DNA from 3 places in the Mesorhizobium sp. RCAM 05104 genome. Region 3 is predicted to be linked to each of the others. Evidence: predicted binding sites of a transcription regulator. Region 3 holds the regulator's gene; each other region holds the start of a gene.
What was found. Region 3 encodes PhoB, which activates phosphate uptake and scavenging genes when phosphate is short. Its sites were predicted from a motif close to TGTCATNNANCTGTCAT; they were not measured.

Region 1 (7,793 bases), 3.5 Mb from region 3:
GAGACCATGGTTGGTCTTGCCGAAGAAGGCATGACCATGCTTTGCGTCACCCACGAAATGGGCTTTGCCCGCAAGGTCGCCAACCGCGTGATCTTCATGGACCAGGGCCAGATCGTCGAGCAGAACACGCCTGCCGAATTCTTCGACCATCCGCGCCACGAGCGCACGAAGCTGTTCCTGTCGCAGATCCTGCATTAGGCCTTCGATGGCTGCAAAAGAGCCCGGCTGAAACAGTGCCGGGCTCTTTTGCGTATGGACGGGCAGGAGGCGGGCGGTTCTTGTCGCGCCGGGACGCGTTTGCAGGGCCGCCATTCATGAAAAAGCTCGGACGTTTTCTAGGCCTCCTGTTGATCGTGGCGGTGCTGGCTGGGACGCTGGGCACCTTGGTGCCGCGCCCGCTCTGGCCGGCTGCTGCCTCGGGTGAGGGTAAACGCCACATCCTGGTGCTGAAGAACCCGATCCACACCGACATCGCCATTCCGGTTGATGATGCCGTGCGCCAGCGCTTCCATTTCCTGGCCGATGCCGGTGTCCCCGTCGACATTCCCGAGGTGCGCTACATCGTCTTCGGCTGGGGCGGCCGTGCCTTCTATCTGGAAACGCCGACATGGTCGCAGCTCAAGGCTGCGCCGGTGATGAAGGCGCTAACCCTCGACACATCGGTCATGCATGTCGATGTCGCTGGCTTCATAAGCGAGACGCGTGCCGACGTTGTCGGCTTCGACATTGGCGAGGAGCGTTTTATGGCGCTGCTCGACTTCATCGAGGCGAGTTTTCAGCGGGGACCGACCGGCCCAGTCGCCGTCGAGAACGCGGCCTATTCCAGGTTCGACCGCTTCTATGAGGCGAACGGCCGTTTCAACGCGCTGGTTGGCTGCAACACCTGGGCGGCGGCGGCCTTGCGAACCGCCGGCCTGCGCACTGGCTGGTGGAACCCGCTGCCGGCTTCGCTCAGCCTGTCGATACGGCTGTATAATTAGTTTGCTGCCAACCATAGAGCCAGTCGAGATCCGTCGCGAGCTTTTCCGGCGAGCGCATCTTGAGGAACAGGTTACGGGCGATTGCCACCGGTCCCACAGCATGCCAGGCAAGGTGGTTGAGGGCGCCGCGCCGGGCGACTTTGGCGACGCGCGGCCGCCGCAGATTTTCCCAGACGAGGAGGCATCGCGCCGGATCGGCAGGAAAGGCAGCAAAAGAGCCGGCAAGCGTCGCCGCATCCTCGATCGCCATCGCCGCGCCTTGTGCCGCGAATGGGGTCATCGCATGCGCCGCGTCGCCGATCAGCGCGATGCCGTCCGGCGTCGTCCAAGGCTGCTTCTGCTCGACCGTATGGAGCGGCCAGGTCAGCCACGGGCCGGCCATTTCCAGTAGTCTTGCAAGGCCCGGCGCGGTGCCGCGCATTGCGGCGGCGAGGATGCCGGGATCGGCATGGCCGGACCAGCCCTCGGCGATACGCTCGCCCCTGGTGAAGGCGACGAGGTTGAAGGCGTCGCCCTTGCTGACGGGATAGGCGACCATATGGAAGCCAGGATGCAGAAAGGTCGTCACACAATCGGCCGCGCCGACCGCGGCAAAGGCTTGCCCGGCGGCACTGTCAACCGCGACGGTGGTGCGCCAGGCCAGCTCACCGGAAAAACGGCTTCTTGGCGGTGCCGTCCCCCTGGTCGAATCGACAAGCGTGCGCACCGACGACCAGACGCCATCGGCGCCGACCAGCAGGGAGCCTTCCACCTCGACAGTCTCGTCGTCGGTCTCGACACTCGCCGTGATGCCATGGGTCCCGATGGCAAGGCTGCCGACGCGCCCGCCGGTGGTAAGCTGAATATCCGGCACCTCGGCAAGGCGCGCCATCAGCGCCGCCTGCAGGTCGGCGCGGTGAGCCACGAGGTAGGGTGCCCGCCAGCGCGCTTCAGCGGTCTGTCCAAGTGGCACGCGCGCCAGTTCACGCAACGTCGCGGCGTCCTTCAGCACCACCGCTTCCGGCCGCACCGCTGTTGGCAGCAGGCGGTCGAGCACACCGAGCTGGCGAAGGATGCGTGTTGCATTGGGAGAAAGCTGGAGGCCGGCGCCAACCGCATCCATGCGTTGCGCCTGTTCGAACACTTGCACGGGGTAACCGTGTTCGGCGAAGGCCAGCGCCGCGGTCAACCCGGCTATGCCCGCCCCGGCGATGATGACTTCACGGGAACGCGTGTCGTCCATTTGCAGCCGGTCGCTGGAGATTAGGCGGCCTGGTCGATATAGATGCAGCCACCCGGCTGCGTTTCCGTCGCCTTCAGCTTTGGCGAATAGCGGTAGAGCGTCGAGCAATAGGGGCAGACTTTTTCATTGTCGTCGCCCATGTCGAGATACACATGCGGGTGGTCGAAAGGCGGATTGGCGCCCGTGCACATGAATTCCTTGACGCCGATGTCGATCGCCGGGTGGCCCGCATCGTTCTGAAAATGGGGAATGGAACCGCCTGCCATCGTCATCTCCTTAACGCAGTCTCATCTGCATCTGGATCATATCAGGTCTCTTTGCAAGATCGATGAAATGAAACTGTCGCAAAAGCCTGTCAGAGGATAAGTTAAGCCGGTTAACCGGCTTTAGGCGCGGGAAGAGCAGGAACCATGAACGAACTGAAGCCGGTGCAGAGCGAATTCATCAATGTCGAGGCAGCGAGCCCGGAAGGCGGCAATCCCGACCGTTTCGTCAATCGCGAGTTTTCCTGGCTGCAGTTCAACCGGCGTGTTCTCGAAGAATCGCTCAACCTCAATCATCCGCTGCTGGAGCGTGTCCGCTTCCTGTCGATCTCGGCCGCCAATCTCGACGAGTTTTTCATGGTGCGCGTCGCCGGCCTCGCCGGCCAGGTGCGCGAGGGCATCGTGCTGAAGAGCCCCGACGGACGCACCCCCGAACAGCAGCTCGAACAGCTGCTGCGTGAGGTCGAAAGGCTGCAGGAAGACCAGCAGAAGAGCCTTTCGGCCCTTACCGTGCTGCTCAACAAGGAAGGCATTGAAAGCATCACCCGCGATGCGCTGACCAAGGACGAAAAGATCTGGCTGGAAGACCATTTCCAGGAACAGGTGTTTCCGGTACTCACCCCGCTGTCGATCGACCCGGCGCATCCGTTCCCGTTCATTCCCAATCTCGGCTTCTCGATGGCGCTGCAGCTGCGCCATCGCAAGAACGGCGAGGAGATGAGCGCACTTCTGCGCCTGCCGGTAGCTCTGAAGCGTTTCATCCGTTTGCCGGACCGCAAGCGCCATGTCCGCTTCATCCCGTTGGAAGAGGCGGTCGGCCTCTACATCGGCAAGCTGTTTCCTGGCTATGAAGTCAAGGGCTCCGGCACGTTCCGCATCATCCGAGACAGCGATATCGAGGTCGAGGAGGAGTCCGAGGATCTGGTGCGCCTGTTCGAGACGGCGCTGAAGCGCCGCCGCCGCGGTTCGGTGATCCGCATTGAATTCGACAGGCTGATGCCGTCGGAACTACGCGACTTCGTCGCCGGTGAGCTTGGCGTCTCGTCGAGCCGCATCAGCGTCCTGACCGGCCCGCTGGCACTCAGCCAGATATCCGAGATTGTCGCCGTCCCCCGCGATGATCTGAAATTCACCCCCTACAATCCGCGCTTTCCCGAGCGCATCCGCGAGCATGGCGGCGACTGCTTCGCAGCCATCCGCGAGAAGGACATCATCGTCCACCACCCCTATGAATCCTTCGACGTGGTGGTGCAATTCCTGCGCCAGGCGATGGCCGATCCCGAAGTGGTGGCGATCAAGCAGACGCTTTACCGCACCTCCAACGACAGCCCGATCGTGCGTGCGCTGGTCGATGCGGCCGAGGCCGGCAAGTCGGTGACGGCGCTGGTCGAGCTCAAGGCGCGTTTCGACGAGGAAGCCAACATCCGCTGGGCGCGCGACCTGGAGCGCGCTGGCGTGCAGGTCGTGTTCGGTTTCCTCGAGTTGAAGACTCATGCGAAAATGTCGCTGGTGGTGCGGCGCGAGGACGGAAAGCTGCGCAACTACGTGCATCTCGGCACCGGAAATTACCATCCGGTGACCGCGCGCATCTACACCGACCTGTCCTTCTTCACCACCGATCCGACGATTGCCCGCGATGTCGCCCAACTCTTCAATTTCATCACCGGCTATGCCGAGCCGACGGATGAAATGCGGTTGGCGATCTCGCCGTTCACGCTGAGAAGCCGCATTCTCAAGCATATTTCCGATGAGGTCGCCCACGCGCTGGAGGGAAGGCCGGCGCGCATCTGGATGAAGATGAATGCACTCGTCGACCCGATCATCATCGATGCGCTCTATGACGCCAGCCGCGCTGGCGTCGAGATCGACCTCGTCGTGCGCGGCATCTGCTGCCTGCGGCCGCAGGTGCCGGGCCTGTCGGAAAACATCAGGGTGAAGTCGATCGTCGGCCGTTTCCTCGAACACAGCCGCATCTATTGCTTCGGCAATGGCCATGGCCTGCCCTCGGACGAGGCGATCGTCTACATTTCTTCGGCCGACCTCATGCCGCGCAACCTCGACCGCCGTGTCGAGACCATGGTGCCGATCACCAATCCAACTGTGCATGAACAGGTCCTTGGCCAGATCATGCTGGGCAACATCATGGACAATCAGCAAAGTTTCGACGTATTGGCTGATGGAACCTCCCGGCGCGTGGTGCTGGAGGAGGGTGAGGAACCGTTCAACGCGCAGGAATATTTCATGACCAATCCGAGCCTGTCCGGACGGGGTGACGCGCTGAAGTCGCATGCGCCCAAGCGCATCGCGCAGTTCAAGCGCCGCAAGAAGAACGCCGCAGCGTCCACCTGATGCTGTCTGATTCCCAGGGCCGGCTGCAGGACCGCCGACCGCTATCCATCATCGACATCGGGTCGAATTCGATCCGTCTCGTTGTCTATGAGGGGCTGGCGCGCTCGCCGACCATGCTGTTCAACGAAAAGATGCTGGCTGGTCTTGGCCGCGGCATCGTTTCGACCGGCAAACTCGACCCCGAGGCGGTGACGCGCTCGATGGAAGAGTTCCGCCGCTTTCGCGCGCTCTCCGACCAGGCCGGCGCCGAGCATATGTATGTGCTGGCGACAGCCGCCGCCCGCGAAGCGGTCAATGGTCCCGATTTCATCCACCGCGCCGAGGAGGTGCTGAAGACCGAGATCCGGGTGATCAGCGGGCGCCAGGAAGCTTACTATTCGGCGCTCGGCGTCATTTCAAGCTTCCATCCTGCCAATGGCATCGCCGGCGATCTGGGCGGCGGCAGTCTCGAACTGGTCGACGTCAATGGCGAAGCGATCGGCGACGGTATAACGCTGCCGTTGGGTGGCCTGCGCCTGCAGGACATGGCGAAGAACTCGCTGGCCCAGGCGGCGAAGATCGCGCGCGACGAACTGGCGAAGGCGAAGTTGTTGAAGGGTGGGCAAGGCAGGCCCTTCTACGCCGTGGGCGGAACCTGGCGAAATCTCGCCCGGCTGCACATGGAAATGACCAATTATCCGCTTGGCGTGATGCACCACTATGAGATCAGCGCCGACAGTGCCACGACCTTCCTGAAACAGGTGGCCAAAGCCGAAATCGAGAAGGTCAAGGGCATCGAGGGCGTCTCCAAGAACCGCCGTTCGCTGCTGCCTTATGGCGCCATCGTGCTGCAGGAGATCATGACGGCGATGCAGCCGTCGAAGATCATCGTTTCGGCACTCGGTGTGCGCGAAGGCTTTCTCTATTCGCTCCTCGACGAGGCTGAGCAGAAGGCCGATCCGTTGATCTCGGCCTCGGAGGAACTTGCAGTGCTGCGCTCGCGCTCGGTCCACCATGCGCACGAACTGGTCGAATGGACCGGCAAGGCCTTTGCCGCCTTCGGCATCGACGAGACCGAGGACGAGGCGCGCTACCGCCACGCGGCCGCATTGCTGGCCGACATCGGCTGGCGCGCGCATCCAGAATATCGCGGCAAGCAATCGCTCAACATCATTGCCCATGCCTCCTTCTTCGGCGTCGACCATCCTGGCCGCGCCTTCCTGGCTTTGGCCAACGCCTATCGTCACGACGGCATCTTCAACGAATCCATCGCGCCGGAAATCAAGGCGCTGGCGACGCCACGCTATCTGGAGCGGGCTCGCGTGCTGGCGGCGATGATGCGTGTCGTCTATCTGCTGACGGCGTCGATGCCCGGCATCATGCCCAGGCTGAAATGGGAACAGCGCGCCAACGGCGTGCTGGCGCTGGTGTTGCCTGCGTCGCTGGCCGATCTTTACGGCGAGCGGCCGGCCGGCCGGCTGGCGCAGCTGGCAAGGATCACCAACCGCCGGCTTGTGCTGGCCGTCGAGGGCGGCCCCAGCGTCTCGGTCAAATAGAGCGTCTCGGTGAAATAAGCCTTACGCCGAAGCGCGCCCGTCGGCCGACCAGGCGCCGGCGCCGGCCATTGCCAACGCCAGGAAACCGCCTGATATGGCGATGTCCTTCATCAGCATCTGCGAGTGCAGGAAGGCGAGCATCGCGTCACCGCCACCCTGGCCGTAATGGCCGATGAAGCCGGCGACGATGCAGAAGGCGGCGAGCAGCAGCGCCGCGATCCGGGTCTGGAAACCGACCAGGATGAGCAGCCCGGCGATCAGCTCGAACAGGCCCGTGCCCCATGCGGCGAGCGTCGGCAGCGGCAGGCCGAGGCTGGCGAAATAGCTCGTCGTTCCGGCAATATCGGAAAGCGCCTGGAAGCCGGAAGGCACGAAAAGGGCGGCGAGCAGCAGCCGGGAAAGCAGAAGCAGGGCGTTGCGGGGCATGCTTGTCACCTCCGATGTCGATCAGGCAGGGCCGATCGGCCGACTGCTCACCTCGACGCCTTGATCCTATCAGCAATGCGGTCGCAAATCCCGCCTGGCGGATCGAGACGTGTGGGCCTGTGCATCGACAACGAAAAAGCGGCGCGGAAAATTCCGCGCCGCCTTTGTTTCAGGTATTTGAAGGTGTTGTTCAGCCGCGCCTGGCGTCGACCGAATAGGCGCCGGCACCGAGCACTGCCAGGAGCAGGAAGCCGCCGGTGAGGCCGAGGTTCTTCTGCAGCATCAGCATCTGCATCTGGTCGGCGAAGTTGAGGTGCGCGACCGCCGTGGCGGCCAGCGTGAAGATGGCGAGTACGATCGCCACGATGCGGGTCTGGAAGCCGACAAGGATGGCGAGGCCGCCGAACAATTCAAGCAGGCCGGAACCAACGGCAGCCACCGTCGGCAGCGGCAGCCCGATGCTGCCGAACCACTGGGCGGTGGCCGAGATCGCGGTCAGCTTGGCGAAGCCCGACAGGATGAAAAGGATCGACAGGAGCACCCGGCCGACCAGGATCGTGGCCGAGGCATTGGAAGCGGTGCCGGAACCGGCGACGGAAGTGTTGAGGGACATGGTGGTACTCCGAATGGGGTTGATGCCCTGCAGATAGCCCATGTCGACTGTTCACCAAAGACGCGAATGCGGCGACACATCGTTCACCGTAGGTAACGTTCCTGCGATCATCCCGGGTGCGTCATGTCCTCCGGCCGCACCAGCCGGTCGTAGTCGGCTTCGCTGACCAGCCCGGTTGCCAGCGCTTCCTCGCGCAGCGTGGTGCCGTTCTTGTGCGCGGTCTTGGCGATCTTGGCGGCGTTGTCGTAGCCGATGGTCGGGGCGAGAGCCGTCACCAGCATCAGCGAGCGATCGAGTGCCGCCTTGATGTTGTCCTCACGCGCCTCGATGCCGACGACGCAGTTGTCGGTGAAGGAGACCGAAGCGTCGGAGAGCAACTGCACAGACTGCAGGAAATTGTAGGCC
Region 2 (7,793 bases), 3.4 Mb from region 3:
GCGAACCCCCGTCAGGGCCGCGCTGCTGCGGCTCGAGACCGAAGGCCTGGTCGGCAGGGATGGCCGTGGCTGGACGGTTTCGCCCATCAATTTGGCTGAACTCGAGCAGATCGCCGTCTACAGGGAGGCGGTCGAGGTTGCCGCACTTCGCCTGACCTGTGCCTTGGCCGACAGGAGCGGGGTCGATGTCATCGAGGCGATGCTCGAATCCTGCGACAGCAACACGCCGCGCGAGGAATGGCATCGTGTCGGCATGGATTTCCACATCGAGCTGGCGCGCCTGTCGGGCAACGAATTCCTGTTTCGCGCGGTCCGCGATGCCATGACGCGCCTGTCGCGGGCCCGTTGGCTGGAGGTTCGCGATGAGGCGGCCCTTGCCCGTGCCTGGGCCGAACATCGCGCCATTCTGGCGACGACACGTCTTGGCGATGCCGAAGAGGCCGCACGCCAGCTTTCGGCCCACATCGTCGGCAGCCGCGACAGGCTGGTGACGTCGCTCGCCAACGATCGCCGTGGTCTTCGCGCCAGGGGTTTTGCCGTCGTTGCCGCTTAGTGCGGCGGCTGCAGGGCAGGGTGGTCGCCGTGCAAAAGGCGACGCCCCGGACGCGAGATGCACTTTCGGCCTCGCTTCGCGAGCGCCGATGGCGTAAGAGCGGCGATGGAAAACAACCGATTTGAAACACCCGTGACGGTCAAGTCAGTCGCGGCGGGAAGCACTCAGCTCTTGCGCTCGGCCCGAGAGGCTTCCGACTACCTGCTCAACAGCTGGCCGGGCAAACGCAGCCCCAAGCATCGCGCGGCGCTGCAGGCCTGTCACGATGCGCTGGCTGGCGACAAGCCGGCGATGAACGCCAGGCGCGCCTTCATTGCCGCGGCGCGCGAAGTGGACGTCTTCGTCAGCGACAAGGCGACGGCCTGACGCAAGGCGACAATCCGGATTGAGGCACGGCCCGCATTCGCGGGCCTTTTGCCGTCATTTCGCTGCTTCGGTTTCAGTCTCGTTCTCGGGCTGCGAACGTTCCCGCGCGGCAACCTTGGCCGCCAGCTTCTCAGCCTTCTTGGCCGCCTTCTGGCGGTCGCGTTCCTTGCGTTCCTGATCGTAGTTTGGTGCTCGCGCCATATCGGCTCCTTTTCACTGCCTCGCGGCTCTGACCCTGCCTAGGAGCATTGGCCGCCAAACACAACAGCTGAAGTGAACTGCTCGGCTGTGGCGTCGATGATGGTGCGGGGCTTGCAAGATGCGCGGCACAATGGTGTAGGAGGAACCGGGGCGCCAAGATATTGAGAGCCGCCCGCTTGTTTTGATCAAGTGAACCATGGCCACAATTGCGCGAACGACGGCAAGGGTTTTCTACTATGCGCGAAACTTTGCGCGCGATATCGCCCCGCAGGCGTTGTTTCGCCACAGGCTGGCCGCTCGCCTCGAAAAGGCAAGGCTCCCGGACGCTTCGGTTCGCCGGCGGCTGAATTACTACAACAAGCTGCAGGATGCGTTTACGCCCAGCGCTGATGCCGTGCGCATAGGCGAGCTGCCGTTTACGCCGACCATGTACTATTACGACCTGAAGGAATTTGCCCGCTACTTCGATCGCGCGCTGCTGATCGACGTGGAATACGGAGACGTCAGGAAGGTGCCGAAGGTGCCTTCGATCGTCAAGGACCGGCCGATCGTCGCCGACGACAGCAATGCGGTCATCATGAAGCTCGACAAGTTTCGCCATTTCCAGATGCCTGCCGACGCAACCGCGTTCGCCGACAAGCTTCCGGCCGTGGTCTGGCGCGGCGACCTCAACAATCCTATACGCACAAGGTTTCTGAACGCCGTGCGCGACCTGCCGTTCTGCGACGCCGGCTCACACAAGCCGAACGCGCCGGCCGAGTACAGCAAGCCCTTCCTCAGCATCAGCCAGCACCAGCGTTATCGCTACATCGTCTCGCTCGAAGGCAATGACGTGGCGACCAACCTGAAATGGATCATGAACTCGAAGTCGCTGTGCCTGATGCCGCCGCCGACCTACGAGACATGGTTCGCGGAGAGACAGCTCCAGGCTGATGTCCATTATGTACCGCTGGAAGCGGACTTCTCCAATCTTGCCGAACGCGTGGCGTATTTCGAACGCCATCCCGAGCAAGCCGAGCGCATCATCGCCGCTGCGAATGCCTATTGCAGGACATTCGCCAACGAGCAGGCCGAGCAGGCGATCTCCCTGCTGGTGCTCTACAAATACTTCGTCCTCAGCGGCCAGATCAAACCGGACGCCGAAGTCTGGCGCTACATCACGGGCTGAAGAAATTCCAGGAAAAGCGTGAAACCGTTTTCCCGGGAAAAGCACGTAGCGCTTTCCCTTGGGAATTGCGTCAAAAAGATAGAGTTGCCCGGCGGACAGCGCCGGCCGGGCTCCTCGTCGAACCCCGCGGTCACACGCCGCTTCGGTCAATCACGAGATCGGCGGCGCCGAACCGGTCCCTTGCCGTCAATTGCTGGTGCCAATAGGGGTAGAGCAGTGGCGGCCGGCTGACCGCATCCAGGCGGTTGCGTTCGTCGTCGGTGAGCACCAGGCTCGCGGCCGCTAGGTTGTCCTTGAGCTGGACTTCGTTGCGGGCGCCGATCACAAGCGAGGAGACCGCTGGCCGGCCAAGCAGCCAGGCTAGGGCCACCTGGGCCGCCGACACGCCGCGCTGCGTGCCGATATCGACAAGGACATCGACGATGCGCCACAACCGGTCCTCGTCGCGGATCGGCGGCTCGGACCAGCCGGCGAGCTGTCGCGCGGTGGGGCTGTCGCGGCGGTATTTGCCCGACAGCAATCCGCCGGCGAGCGGGCTCCAGACCAGCACGCCTAGCCCCTGGTCGACCGAAATCGGCAGCAACTCGTACTCCGCCTCGCGCGCCTCCAGCGTGTAGTGGATCTGCTGGGTGACGAAGCGCGGCTGGCGATGGCTATCGCTGATGCCGAGCCCCTTCATCACTTGCCAGCCGGAATAGTTGGAGCAGCCGACATAGCGGACCTTGCCTTGGGCAGCCAGCGTGTCGAGCGCGGCGATGGTTTCTTCGAGTGGCGTCACTCCGTCCCACTCGTGCAGGAAGTAGATGTCGATGACGTCGGTCTTCAACCGCTTCAGGCTCTTCTCGCATTCGCGGATCAGGTGATAGCGCGACAGGCCTTCATCGTTCGGACCTTTGCCGATCCGCATCCGTGCCTTGGAGGCGATCAGCACGTCGCCCTTGCGCTTGCCGCCAAGGGCCTCGCCGATGATCTCTTCCGAGATGCCGTTCGAATAGACATTGGCGGTGTCGATGACGTTGATGCCGGCGTCGATGCACAGATCGATCATCCGGCGCGCCTCGTCGAGGTCGGTCTTGCCGACCGCGGAGAACGCGCCGGCGCCGCCGAAGGTCATGGTGCCCATGGTCAGTGTGGAAACCTTCAAGCCGGAACGGCCGAGAGTACGGTATTCCATGTCAGTCCTCGCGATTGCATTTGGAAAAGGGGTGCCGCGAAAGGCACCGCGAATGTGGCTGCTATTTGTAGGACAATTTGGATGACTTGTCGCCATGCCACGACGACCGATCGATCATGCCTCGCGGAATCTGCCCCGGCGGCCTGGACCTTGGCCGACTGCAATAAAACCGTCATTGCTGGCCTATATCAAGTCGGCTCACGGTCCTTTTCCGGCCGGACGAGGGCGCCTGCCAGGATCACGGACGGCAGCTTGCATGCGGAGCGGTGCAGATGAACGAACCCACACTGAAATCCGGGGCCAAGGACTGGCTTGAAGCCGAGCTCGCCGACACGCTCGACGAGGACTATGAGCTCGAAATATCGGAGCCGGCACTGTCGATGGAGATCGCCAGGATCTACAAGAACGCCCATCCGCCATCGATCGATCGCATGCAATATTTTCGCGACTTGATCAGTCTGCAGTCCGAGCTGATCAAGCTGCAGTCCTGGGTCGCCTATCACAAGAAGAAGCTGGTGGTGATCTTCGAGGGCCGCGATTCCGCCGGCAAGGGCGGCGTTATCAAGCGCATCACGCAGCGGCTCAATCCGCGCATCTGCCGTGTCGTGGCGCTGCCGGCGCCCACCGAGCGCGAGAAATCGCAGTGGTATTTCCAGCGCTATGTCCCGCATCTGCCGGCCGGCGGCGAGATCGTGCTGTTCGACCGCTCCTGGTACAATCGTTCCGGCGTCGAGCGGGTGATGGGGTTTGCCGAACCGGATCAGGTCGAGGAGTTCTTTCGCGACGTGCCGGAGTTCGAGCGCATGCTCGTCCGCTCCGGCATCACCGTGGTCAAATATTGGTTCTCGATCACCGACGAGGAACAGCAGATGCGCTTCCTGATGCGCATCCACGATCCGATGAAGCAGTGGAAGCTGTCGCCGATGGACCTGCAGTCGCGCGTGCGATGGGAACAATACACCAAGGCCAAGGAAGAGACCTTCGCCCGCACCAACATCCCGGAAGCGCCCTGGTTCATCGTCGAGGGCAACGACAAGAAGCGGGCACGGCTGAACTGCATCGATCATCTGCTGAAGCAGATGCCGTATGAAGAGGTACCACACGAGGAGATCACGCTGCCCGAGCGTGTGTTCAATCCCGAATACGAGCGCCAGACACTGCCGCGCGAGCTTTATGTGCCCGAGAAATATTGAGGTAGATGAAGCTGCGATCTCCCCCACGCGGGGGGAGATTAGGCTCTCCACCTAGCCGCGCTTGATGACAACATGGGTGGCGAGCGCCGTCGCCACCTGTTCAGTGCACTGGTATCCAAGCCTGGGCATGTCGAGGCCGGCAAAAAGGTTCTCGCCGGCCCCGAGCAGCACCGGCGCGATCGCCAGATGCATCTCGTCGATCAGCTTCTCCTGGAGATATTGCCGGATGGTGGCGACGCCGCCACCCACCCGCACATCCTTGCCTTCGGCCGCCGACTTCGCCTGCTCGAGCGCCGAATGGATGCCGTCGGTGACGAAGTGGAAAATCGTGCCGCCTTCCATGGTGATGGGCGCCCGCTTGTGGTGCGTCAGCACGAAAACCGGGACATGATAGGGCGGGTTGTCGCCCCACCAGCCTTTCCAGGTTTCGTCAGGCCATTCACCGCGGATCGGCCCGAACATGTTGCGGCCGAGGATCCAGGCGCCGACATTTTCGAAACTGCGCGCCGCGAACGCCTCGTTGATATCGGTGGTGCCGCCATCTTGTCCGAGCACCATCTTACGGAAGGTGCGGGTATCGACAAACCACTTGTGCAAGGATTCCCCGCCGACGCCGAGCGGATTTTGCAGATCCTGATCGGGACCGGCGCCGTAGCCGTCGAGCGACAGGGTGAATGCGTTGACACGCAGCTTGGGCATGACAGGCCTCCTCGACAACCGATCGTATTTTGCAAGCAGCTGTTTTTTAGCAAACCGATTGCGAATTGCAAGCGGTATTTTTTGGGCGCGAAGAAGCCTAAGGCACTTGGTCCAACGACCTTCGCTCTGGTTCCCCGGCCGCCAGCCGGAAATTATCCTGGATGTCGAGGCGGATCGCCGGCATTTGCTCGCCGCTACCGGCCTCCGCGAGAAGGAAAGTTATCCCTTGAGCAGCTCCGCCACTTCAGGTGCGAAGTAGGTCAAAATGCCGTCGCAGCCAGCACGTTTGAAGGCGAGCAGCGATTCCAGCATCGCTTTCTCGCCGTCGATCCAGCCATTGGCGCCGGCCGCCTTGATCATCGAATATTCGCCCGACACCTGGTAGGCGAAGGTCGGCATCTGGAATTCGTCCTTCAGCCGCCGGATGATGTCGAGATAGGGCATGCCGGGCTTGACCATCAGCATGTCTGCGCCTTCGGCGATGTCCTGCTCGGCTTCGCGCACCGCCTCGTCGGAATTGGCGTGGTCGATGTAATAGGTCTTCTTGTCGCCCTTGAGCAGGCCGGCGGTGCCCACCGCCTCGCGATAGGGGCCGTAGAAGGCCGAGGCGAATTTGGTCGCGTAGGACATGATCGCCACGTCCTGGAAGCCATTGGCGTCGAGCGCGTCGCGGATGGCACCGATGCGGCCGTCCATCATGTCGGACGGCGCAATGATGTCGGCACCGGCAGCCGCCTGGATGACCGCCGCCGCCGCGACCTGTTCAACCGTCTCGTCGTTGACGATGATGCCGTCGCGCAAAATGCCGTCATGGCCGTGGCTGGTGAACGGGTCGAGCGCGGCATCGGTGATGATGCCGATCCCAGGCACGGCATCCTTTATCGCGCGGGTGGCGCGGTTGATGACGTTGTCAGGGTCGAGGATGTGCGAACCAGTCTGGTCGCGCAGCGAGATGTCGACATTGGGGAAGGTGGCGAGCGCGGGAATGCCGAGCTTGGCCGCGCGTTCGGCCTCCTTGACGGCAAGGTCGATCGACAGGCGGAAGACGCCAGGCATGGCTGCGATCGGCTCGCGCACTTGTCTGCCGTCGACGACGAAGATCGGCCAGATCAGGTCGTCGACCGTCAGCCGGTTCTCCTGCACGAGGCGGCGGGACCAGTCGGCCTTGCGCATGCGGCGCAAACGGCGGCTGCCGGTGATGTCGTCGACGCTGCGCGCGCCGGCTGGCTTTGTCGGGGTGAATTTGTTCATCGCCAAAACTCCAGATCGGCGGCTTTTACCACGAGCCCTTGCCGCTGACCAATGCGACACGTTTGTGCCAGCGACCCAGTCGCGTCCTATTTCGGTTGTCCATTGCCCGACAGGATCTGCGCCGCGCCCCTTATGGCGACACGGAACGCCTCGTCGAAGCTCACCCCACGCACCTGCCAGTGGTAGCTCTTGCCGGCCATGGCAACCCGCCAATCGGCGATCCAGCCTAGATCCTTGTCGCTCCAGACCATGCTGCCGGCAAGCGCCTGATCGGCGCCTGCCTTTTGGGCGAGCCGGTCCAGGCTTGCCATGTCGGCGGCGCGCTCGGCTTTCTCGTCCATGCCGGAAATCAACGAGGCCGGCGGAAATGCGATGTGCATCATGAGCGGGCCGGTCGCGTTGACGAAGGATTCGCGCATCGCCTGCCCTGGCGGATCATCAGCCGTCAGCGCGAAATGCCTTGTACCTTGCTCGGCCGTGAGGAACACGGCGAGCCGTGGCCGCTCGCCAAGCCACGGCTTGCTGCCGAGTTCGCCAAGCACTTTGTCGATGACCGTCGGCTTGTAGAGGCAGCTGAGATCATGCGGCCGGTCATGCGTGCCTTGCTCGTCATGCACCGGAATGCCTTCCAGCCTGTCATGATAGCGGAAGGAATCGACGAAGCTGCCGGCCTTGTCGCGCAGACCAGCCATTTCGGGTTTCTTCGGCAGCCGCTGGTCGCCGGAAACCCTGACCAGCACCCGGTCCAGGCAGTCTTTGAAGCCGATCTGCCTGTTCACTTCGCCCTGGCCGGTGACGATCGTCTGTGACTGATAGAGCTCGTCGGGCGTGGCGGCGAAAGCCGCGCGCGGTGCAAGGCCGGCGACCATTAGCGCGACGGTCAACAGTGTGAGACGCAAAAATCTGGACATGGCCATCCGCCCCCTAAGCCGTCGGCAGCGCACGGTATCGGCGCACGGCTGGCAACGGCGGTGATCTTCGTAGCACCGGCCGCCGCCGGTGGCCAAGACAGTGGCCGACGGACTGCTGCCATTGACGCACCCATGCGCCGCCTTTAGCACTTCAGTCCCGCAGGCGCGGGGGAGGGATTCTCTGGCGATGGATTTTGGTGGAGGCGACGAAATTCGCTTCGAACGGTTGGGCAGGGCAGCCGTCGTCACGCTGACGCGGCCGCAGGCGCTCAATGCC
Region 3 (7,793 bases):
CCGATCACGCCGCACACCGACATCGCCTTCGCCGACATCCTCGAGGACGAGTTCGGCATCCCCGCCACCATGGAGAACGACTGCAACATGATGGCGGTGGCGTTGCGCTGGCGCGATCCGCAGCGCTACCGTGATGACTTCATCGCCATCCTGCTCTCGCACGGCATCGGCATGGGCCTGGTGCTGAAGGGTCAGTTGTTCACCGGCACCCATTCCTCGGGCGGCGAGTTCGGTCACATGATCCACCAGCCGAGGGGCGCGCTCTGCCGCTGTGGGCGACGCGGCTGCGTCGAGGCCTATGCCGGCAACTACGCCATCTGGCGCAACGCAAGGCAGCTGGGCGAGGACACCGAGCCGGTTGCCGATGTCAGCGACGCAGACATGCGCGCTCTGGCAGCCGCGGCCCGCGACAGCGCGGGGCCCGAGCGTGAAGCCTATCGCAAGGCCGGCGAAGCGCTCGGCTACGGCCTCGGCAGCCTGTTCGCGCTGATCGATCCGGCACCCGTCGCCATGGTCGGTGTCAGCGCCGCGGCCTTCGACCTGATCGAGCCGGCATTGCGCGAGGCCATAGCCCAGACCGCCGGAGGCCAGCATTCGGAATCGATTTCCTTCGACACCGAGCCGAACGAACTGCCGCTGATCCGCGAAGGCTGCGCCATGCGCGCGCTGACCTTCGTCGACCAGGAGATTTTCGCACCGGGCGCGCAAGCACGAACGGGCGCCGGAAAGAACGTTGCCTGAGGATCAGCGCATATTCTGAACGACCGGTCGACCTGAACCGGGCTTCACGATGGGTATGATGTCAGTTAGGCGCGCCAACTGTTAGGATGCTGTCTAATTCGACACGCCCAGCCAATGCTCATCATCCCGCACCCTCAACACTGAAATTTCAGCTAAACCATCATCAGGACCACCAAGAAATGACCGCCTCGCCTCCCTTTCTCGGCTTTCCCGATTGGCTTGCCGATGGCCGTATCCCGCGCGCGGTGATCTTCGGAGCCGGCCACGGCAGCACCTATCCCGGCGAGGACAGCCGCGGCTATGCCTTGGCCGCCGACGCCATCCGCGTTGCGAGTCAGGGCGATGCCACGCTCGTCGAGCACTGGGATTTCGATCTCGGCGGCCCGCTGTTCGACGGCAAGCCGGTCTGCTGCATCGACACCGGCGACATCCCGACCACCATGCATGACAATACCGGCAACAGGGCTCGAATCCAGGCGAAAACGCGTCAGGTTCTGGCATTGCCGGCCGTACCGATCCTGCTCGGCGGCGACGATTCCGTGCCCATCCCCTTCCTCGCCGGCTTTGCGGATCACGGGCCGGTCTGGATCCTGCAGATCGACGCCCATATCGACTGGCGCGACGAGGTGCATGGCGAGCGCTACGGCTATTCGAACCCGATGCGCCGCGCGAGCGAGATGCCGCATGTCGCCGGCATCGTGCAGGTCGGCATCCGTGGCGTTGGCAGCGCGCGCCTCACCGAAATCGAAGCGGCACGGCGCTATGGCAGCCGCCTTGTAACGGCCCGCGAGGTTCACGCCCAGGGCGTCGAAGCCGCTCTCCGGCATATTCCGGAAGGGGCGCGGGTCGTCGTAACCCTCGACTGCGACGGCCTCGATCCCGGCATCATGCCGGGCGTGGCGGCGCGTTCGCCCGGCGGCCTCACCTACACCCAGGTGATCGATCTGATCGCGGGCCTCGGCAGGCGGGCCAGGATCGCGGGATTCGACCTTGTCGAACTCTATCCTCCCGCCGACATTGACAGCCTGTCGGCCCTGACCGCGGCGCGCCTTCTCGTCAATGTGATCGGCACCGTCGTCCGGCAGGTTTGAGCCCGGACTGTCCCTAGTCTTCCCTGATCGCGTAACCCGCCCCGCGGATCGTGCGGATGACATCGGGCATGCGGCCATTGTTGACCGCCTTGCGCAACCGGCCGACATGCACGTCCACCGTGCGCTCGTCGATATAGATTGTCTCGCCCCAGACATTGTCGAGCAGCTGGCTGCGCGAGAAGACGCGGCCAGGGTGGCGCATCATGAATTCCAGCAGGCGGAATTCGGTCGGTCCGAGCCGGATCTCGCTCTTCTTGCGATAGACCCGGTGCGACTCACGATCGAGCACGATGTCGCCAACCTTGAGCACGCTGGACAGCACTTCCGGCTTGGCGCGGCGCAGCAGCGCCTTGACCCTGGCCATGAACTCCGGTGTCGAGAACGGCTTGACCAGATAATCGTCGGCGCCTGTCGAAAGGCCGCGCACGCGATCGCTCTCCTCGCCACGCGCGGTCAGCATGATTATCGGCAGCCGCTCGGTCTCGGGGCGCATTCTCAGCCGCCGGCAGAGTTCGATGCCGGAAACCGCCGGCACCATCCAGTCCAGCACCAGAAGGTCGGGGACGTTCTCCTGCAGCCGGATCTCGGCCTCGTCGCCGCGCGTCACCACCTCGACCTGGTAACCCTCTGACTCCAGATTGTAGCGGAGCAGCACACCCAGCGGCTCCTCGTCCTCCACCACCATGATGCGTGGCGCGATCATCGGCTGCTCACCCCTGTCGTCATGCCGCCGGCGCGGACATTGCCGTCTCGTCCTGCTTCGGGCGATTGGCGGGCAGCTGCGTGCCGGTCAAAACATAATACGCATTCTCGGCGATGTTGGTCACGTGATCGCCGATGCGTTCGAGGTTCTTGGCGCAGAACAACAGATGCGTGCACGCGGTGATGTTGCGCGGATCCTCCATCATGTAGGTCAGGAGTTCGCGGAACACGGACGTGTACTTGACGTCGATGCGTTCGTCGTCGTTCCTGAGCTTGGCCAGCGCCGCCGCGTCGGCGGCGGCATATTCCTCGATCACACCCTGCACCTGGATCAGCACCAGTTGCGCCATCGCATCGATCGAGTGCGAAAGGTCGCGAGGCGTGACGCTGAGGCCAACGGTGCCGACGCGTTTGGCTATGTTCTTGGCAAGATCGCCGATGCGTTCGAGGTCGCCGGCCATGCGGATCGAACCGACGACATGGCGCAGATCGTCGGCCATCGGCTGACGCTTGGCGATCAATGTGATGGCGCGGTCGTCGAGTTCGCGCTGGCGCGCGTCCATGATCGCGTCGTCGGAGACAACGCGCTGTGCCAGGGCGTTGTCGGAATTCAAAAGCGCCTTGGTCGCGCCGCCGACCATCGAGCCGGCGAGATCGCCCATATCGCTGATGAGCCTGCTGATCTGTCCGAGATCCTCGTCGAAAGAAGCGACTGTATGTTCGCCCATGATCTTAGTCCTCGTATGTCTGAGCTCAGCCGAAGCGGCCGGTGATGTAGTCCTGCGTGCGCTTCTCGCGGGGCGACGTGAAGATCTTCTCGGTGCGGTCGAATTCGACCAGTTCGCCCAGATACATGAAGGCGGTCTGCTTCGAGACGCGTGCCGCCTGCTGCATGTTGTGGGTGACGATGACGATCGTGTAGTCGGCCTGCAACTCGTCGATCAGCTCTTCGATCTTGGCGGTCGACAGCGGATCGAGCGCCGAAGCCGGCTCGTCGAGCAGGATGACTTCCGGCTTCACCGCCACGGTGCGGGCGATGCAGAGCCGCTGCTGCTGGCCGCCCGAAAGACTGAGGCCGCTGGCGTTGAGCTTGTCCTTGACCTCGGTCCACAGCGCGGCGCGCTTGAGCGCCTGCTCGACACGGCCGTCCATCTCGGACTTGCTGATCTTCTCATAGAGCCTGACGCCGAAAGCGATGTTCTCATAGATCGACATCGGAAATGGCGTCGGCTTCTGGAACACCATGCCGATCTTGGTCCGCAGCAGGTTGAGATCCTGCGACCGGTCAAGGATATTCTGACCGTCGAGCAGCACCTGGCCCTCGGCGGTCTGTTTCGGGTAGAGCTCGTAGATGCGGTTGAAGACGCGCAGCAGCGTCGACTTTCCGCAGCCCGAGGGCCCGATGAAGGCGGTGACGCTGCGCTCGGGCAGCGACAGGGTGATACCCTTGAGCGCCTTGCTCTGACCGTAGTAAAAGTTGAGGTTCTTGACCTCGATCTTGGCTTTGGCGGTTGCCTCGGCGGCGATCGTCATGTCTGGAGACAACATCTGACTCATTTGTCCTCTCTGCGTCCGGTCAGGCTGCGAGCAAAGATGCTGAGCGCGAGAACCGTCAATGTGATTATGAGTGCGCCGGTCCAGGCCAGTTGCTGCCATTCCTCGTAAGGACTGAGAGCGAACTGGAAGATGGTCACCGGCAGGCTGGCCATCGGCGCGTTGAGATTGCTCGACCAGAACTGGTTGTTGAGCGCTGTAAAGAGCAGTGGCGCGGTCTCGCCCGAAATACGGGCGATCGACAGCAATATGCCTGTGACGATACCGGAAAGAGCGGCGCGGTAGGCCACCGACTTGATGACAACCCAGCGCGGCGCGCCGATCGCGGTGCCGGCTTCGCGCAAGGCGTTCGGCACCAGGTTGAGCATGTCTTCGGTGGTGCGCACGACGACCGGAATGACCAGGATGGCGAGTGCGACAGAACCGGCAAGGGCCGAGAAATGCCCCATCGGCCGCACCATCAGTTCGTAGACGAACAGGCCGATGATGATCGACGGCGCCGACAGCAGGATGTCGTTGATGAAACGCACCACCGTGGTGAGTTTTGAGAAGCGGCCGTATTCGGCCATGTAGGTTCCTGCAAGCACGCCGATTGGCGTGCCGACGATGACGGCGATGACCGTCATCACCACGCTGCCGTAGATGGCGTTGAGCAACCCACCGGCGTCGCCGGGTGGCGGCGTCATCTGCGTGAAGACGTCGAGGGACAGGCCGGCGGTGCCCTTGTAGACCAGCGCGCCGAGGATGAGCGCCAGCCAGGCAAGTCCGATGCCCGCGGCGATGACGCACAGCGTCATCATCACGGCATTCTTCCTCTTGCGGCTCTGGTGAAGCGATGAGGCTGTCGACATCGGTCAGGCTCCCGTGCGGGCGTCGATGCGCATCAGCATGTAGCGTGCGATGGCAAGGATCAGGAAGGTGATGACGAACAGGATCAGGCCGAGCGCCACCAGCGAAGACGTGTAGAGATCGCCGACGGCTTCGGTGAATTCATTGGCGATGGTCGCGGAGATCGTGGTCGCCGGTGCGAACAGCGAGGTGCTGATCCGATGCGCGTTGCCGATGACGAAGGTCACCGCCATGGTTTCGCCGAGCGCGCGGCCGAGACCAAGCATGACGCCGCCCATGATGCCGATCCTTGTGTAGGGAATGACAACGCGGCGGGTCACTTCCCAGGTCGTGCAGCCAATGCCGTAGGCGGATTCCTTCAGCACCGGCGGCACCGTGTCGAAGACGTCCTTGGTGATCGAGGTGATGAAGGGCAGCACCATGATGGCCAGGATCAGCGACGAGGTCAAAAGGCCGATGCCGTAAGGCGGGCCGGCAAACAGGCTGTTGAGGCCGGGAATGCCGTGGAACGCGCCGATGATGAAGGGCTGCACGGTCGTCTGCAGGAACGGCGCCAGCACGAACAGGCCCCAGATGCCGTAGATGATCGACGGGATGCCGGCGAGCAGTTCCACCGCCATGCCGATCGGCCGCCGAAGCGGCCGCGGGCAAAGTTCGGTGAGGAAGATGGCAATGCCGATGCCGAGCGGAACGGCGATCAGGATGGCGATCGCCGAGGTGACGATGGTGCCGTAGATCGGCGCCAGCGCGCCGAATTTTTCGGTGACCGGATTCCAGCTTTCACTGGTCAGGAAGGAGAAGCCGAAGGTCGACAGCGCCTGCCAGGAACCGGCAAACAGCGAGATCGCGACACCGCCGAGCAGGACCAGCACCAATATGGCGGCGGCGCGGGTAAGCCCGTGGAAGATCGCGTCGGTCAACGCGAACCGCCTGACGGTGGCATCGCGCGAACCTCGAATGGCTGGCAAGGCTTCCTGGACAGCGCTCATGTGAAGCTCGGCTCTTTGTGTTGAGGAAAAAGGAGCGCCGCGGCGCGGCGCTCCTTTGGAGGATGTTACTCGCCGGCGTAGACGGGCTTGCCGTCGGTGACGATATCCGACTTCCACGAAGCCTTGATCAGGTCGACGACGTTGTCGGGGATCGAAACGTAGTCGAGGCCCTTGGCGATGTCCTTGCCGTCCTTGTAGGCCCAGGCGAAGAACTTCAGCGCTTCACCGGTGGCGGCGACATCCTCGGGAGTCTTGTGGATCAGCACCCAGGTCGATGCGGCGATCGGCCAGGTGGCGTCGCCGGGCTCGTTGGTGATGATGACGTTGAAGTTCTTCGCACCCTTCCAGTCGGCGTTCGAAGCAGCCGAGCCGAAGGATTCGAGCGACGGCTCGACAACCTTGCCGGCAGCGTTCAACATCTTGGAGTAGGACAGGTTGTTCTGGGACGCATAGGCATACTCGACGTAGCCGATGCCGCCGTCGGTCTGCTTGACGGTGTTGGCAACGCCTTCGCTGCCCTTGGCGCCGACGCCGACCGGCCATTCGACCGCCGTGTCGGAACCGATCTTGTCCTTCCAGTCGGGCGACAGCTTGACCAGGTAGTTGGTGAAGTTGAAGGTCGTGCCCGAGCCGTCCGAACGATGCACGACGGCGATCGCGGTCGACGGCAGGGTGAGCGTGGGGTTCAGCGCCTTGATCGCGGCATCGTCCCAGGTGGTGATGGCGCCCAGATAGATCTGGGCCAGCGTCTTGCCGTCGAGAACCAGTTCGCCCGGCTTGATGCCGGTGAGGTTGACGATCGGCACGATGCCGCCCATCACCATCGGAAACTGGACGAGGCCGTTCTTTTCCAGGTCGGCATCGGACATCGGCTTGTCGGTGGCGCCGAAGGTCACGGTCTTGGCGATGACCTGCTTGATGCCGCCGCCCGAGCCGATCGACTGGTAGTTGAGGCCAACGTTGGTGTCTTTCTTGTAGGTGTCGGCCCACTTGGCGAACACCGGATAGATGAAGGTCGAGCCGGCGCCGGAAAGATCAGCTGCCATTGCCGCGGAAAGGGTGAAGGTAGACGCCGTAGCCATTGCAATCGCAACGGCCGCCGAGCGGATGAAATGTCTCATGTGGCCTGCTCCTGTTCGGAAGATGGTCTCTCGGCGCCATTCCTCTCGGCGCCCGCTGAGGCCAATAGCCTTCGATTATTACAGTCGCATGACAGTTTGATGTCACCCCGGTAACGCGTCACCGGGGAAGGGAAGGCGCCAGCCAACCGGCGCTCGCCGGGGAGCCTGGCTTTGCTCCCGGAATCAGGCACTTGCGCCGTTTCAGACCGAAGCCGGCCTGCCGTTTCCGGATCGCTGCCCTGGTAAAGAAAATCCGGACGGGAGCGCGTTGCTCTCAGCCAGAGGATGTCTTGGCCGGGCCATCGCCGAAAACAGGTCCGTTGGGGTAGATTGACGCTGTTTCATGCCGGCGGTCGCTGCTCCCGCCCGTAACTGGAAGAGCGGAATTCGAATATGGCCATTGTCTCGACTGGGCGCCGCCTTTGCTATGGTGCGATCGCACCATAGTCTTGCCTCCAGGGGTTGCGGCGAATCCCGGTTGATTCCCTCAGAACGAGCGGATGCGATGCTAGCCGGCGTTGCGCTGAACCTGGCGACCAGCGCCGATCCAGCGCTCGACCTTCTCGAGCAGGGCCCTGGGACTGATCGGCTTGGGCAGATAGTCGTCCATGCCGGCCTCCAGGCAGCGTTCGCGATCGCCCTTCAGCGCATGCGCGGTGACCCCGACGATCGGCACATGGGTGCCGGTTTCTTCCTCCAGCCGGCGAATGGCGGCGGTCGCCTCAAGCCCATTCATCTCCGGCATA

Region 1: the regulator PhoB is predicted to act here: its motif matches at 2,532-2,548, upstream of AC56QP_RS04785 (RNA degradosome polyphosphate kinase).
Region 2: the regulator PhoB is predicted to act here: its motif matches at 3,622-3,638, upstream of ppk2 (polyphosphate kinase 2).

Annotation. Positions count from the first base shown of each region.
Region 1 is NZ_CM185033.1:893,375-901,167, reverse strand. Features, by position in the region: gene AC56QP_RS04805 (amino acid ABC transporter ATP-binding protein) at 1-198, shown strand, start outside; gene AC56QP_RS04800 (TIGR02117 family protein) at 315-980, shown strand; gene AC56QP_RS04795 (FAD-dependent monooxygenase) at 952-2,202, opposite strand; gene AC56QP_RS04790 (zinc-finger domain-containing protein) at 2,223-2,468, opposite strand; gene AC56QP_RS04785 (RNA degradosome polyphosphate kinase) at 2,613-4,814, shown strand; gene ppx (exopolyphosphatase) at 4,814-6,349, shown strand; gene AC56QP_RS04775 (DoxX family protein) at 6,371-6,775, opposite strand; gene AC56QP_RS04770 (DoxX family protein) at 6,966-7,388, opposite strand; partial or broken gene fumC (class II fumarate hydratase) at 7,496-7,793, opposite strand, start outside.
Region 2 is NZ_CM185033.1:641,462-649,254, reverse strand. Features, by position in the region: gene AC56QP_RS03585 (GntR family transcriptional regulator) at 1-553, shown strand, start outside; gene AC56QP_RS03580 (DUF982 domain-containing protein) at 686-919, shown strand; gene AC56QP_RS03575 (hypothetical protein) at 974-1,120, opposite strand; gene AC56QP_RS03570 (glycosyl transferase family 90) at 1,317-2,288, shown strand; gene AC56QP_RS03565 (aldo/keto reductase) at 2,419-3,462, opposite strand; gene ppk2 (polyphosphate kinase 2) at 3,735-4,655, shown strand; gene AC56QP_RS03555 (dihydrofolate reductase family protein) at 4,707-5,354, opposite strand; gene hemB (porphobilinogen synthase) at 5,574-6,605, opposite strand; gene AC56QP_RS03545 (DUF8605 domain-containing protein) at 6,692-7,516, opposite strand; gene AC56QP_RS03540 (enoyl-CoA hydratase/isomerase family protein) at 7,704-7,793, shown strand, end outside.
Region 3 is NZ_CM185033.1:4,422,506-4,430,298, reverse strand. Features, by position in the region: gene AC56QP_RS21705 (ROK family protein) at 1-741, shown strand, start outside; gene AC56QP_RS21700 (agmatinase) at 921-1,832, shown strand; gene phoB (phosphate regulon transcriptional regulator PhoB) at 1,846-2,535, opposite strand; gene phoU (phosphate signaling complex protein PhoU) at 2,555-3,262, opposite strand; gene pstB (phosphate ABC transporter ATP-binding protein PstB) at 3,288-4,091, opposite strand; gene pstA (phosphate ABC transporter permease PstA) at 4,088-4,939, opposite strand; gene pstC (phosphate ABC transporter permease subunit PstC) at 4,943-5,926, opposite strand; gene pstS (phosphate ABC transporter substrate-binding protein PstS) at 5,992-7,047, opposite strand; gene AC56QP_RS21665 (PAS domain-containing protein) at 7,556-7,793, opposite strand, start outside.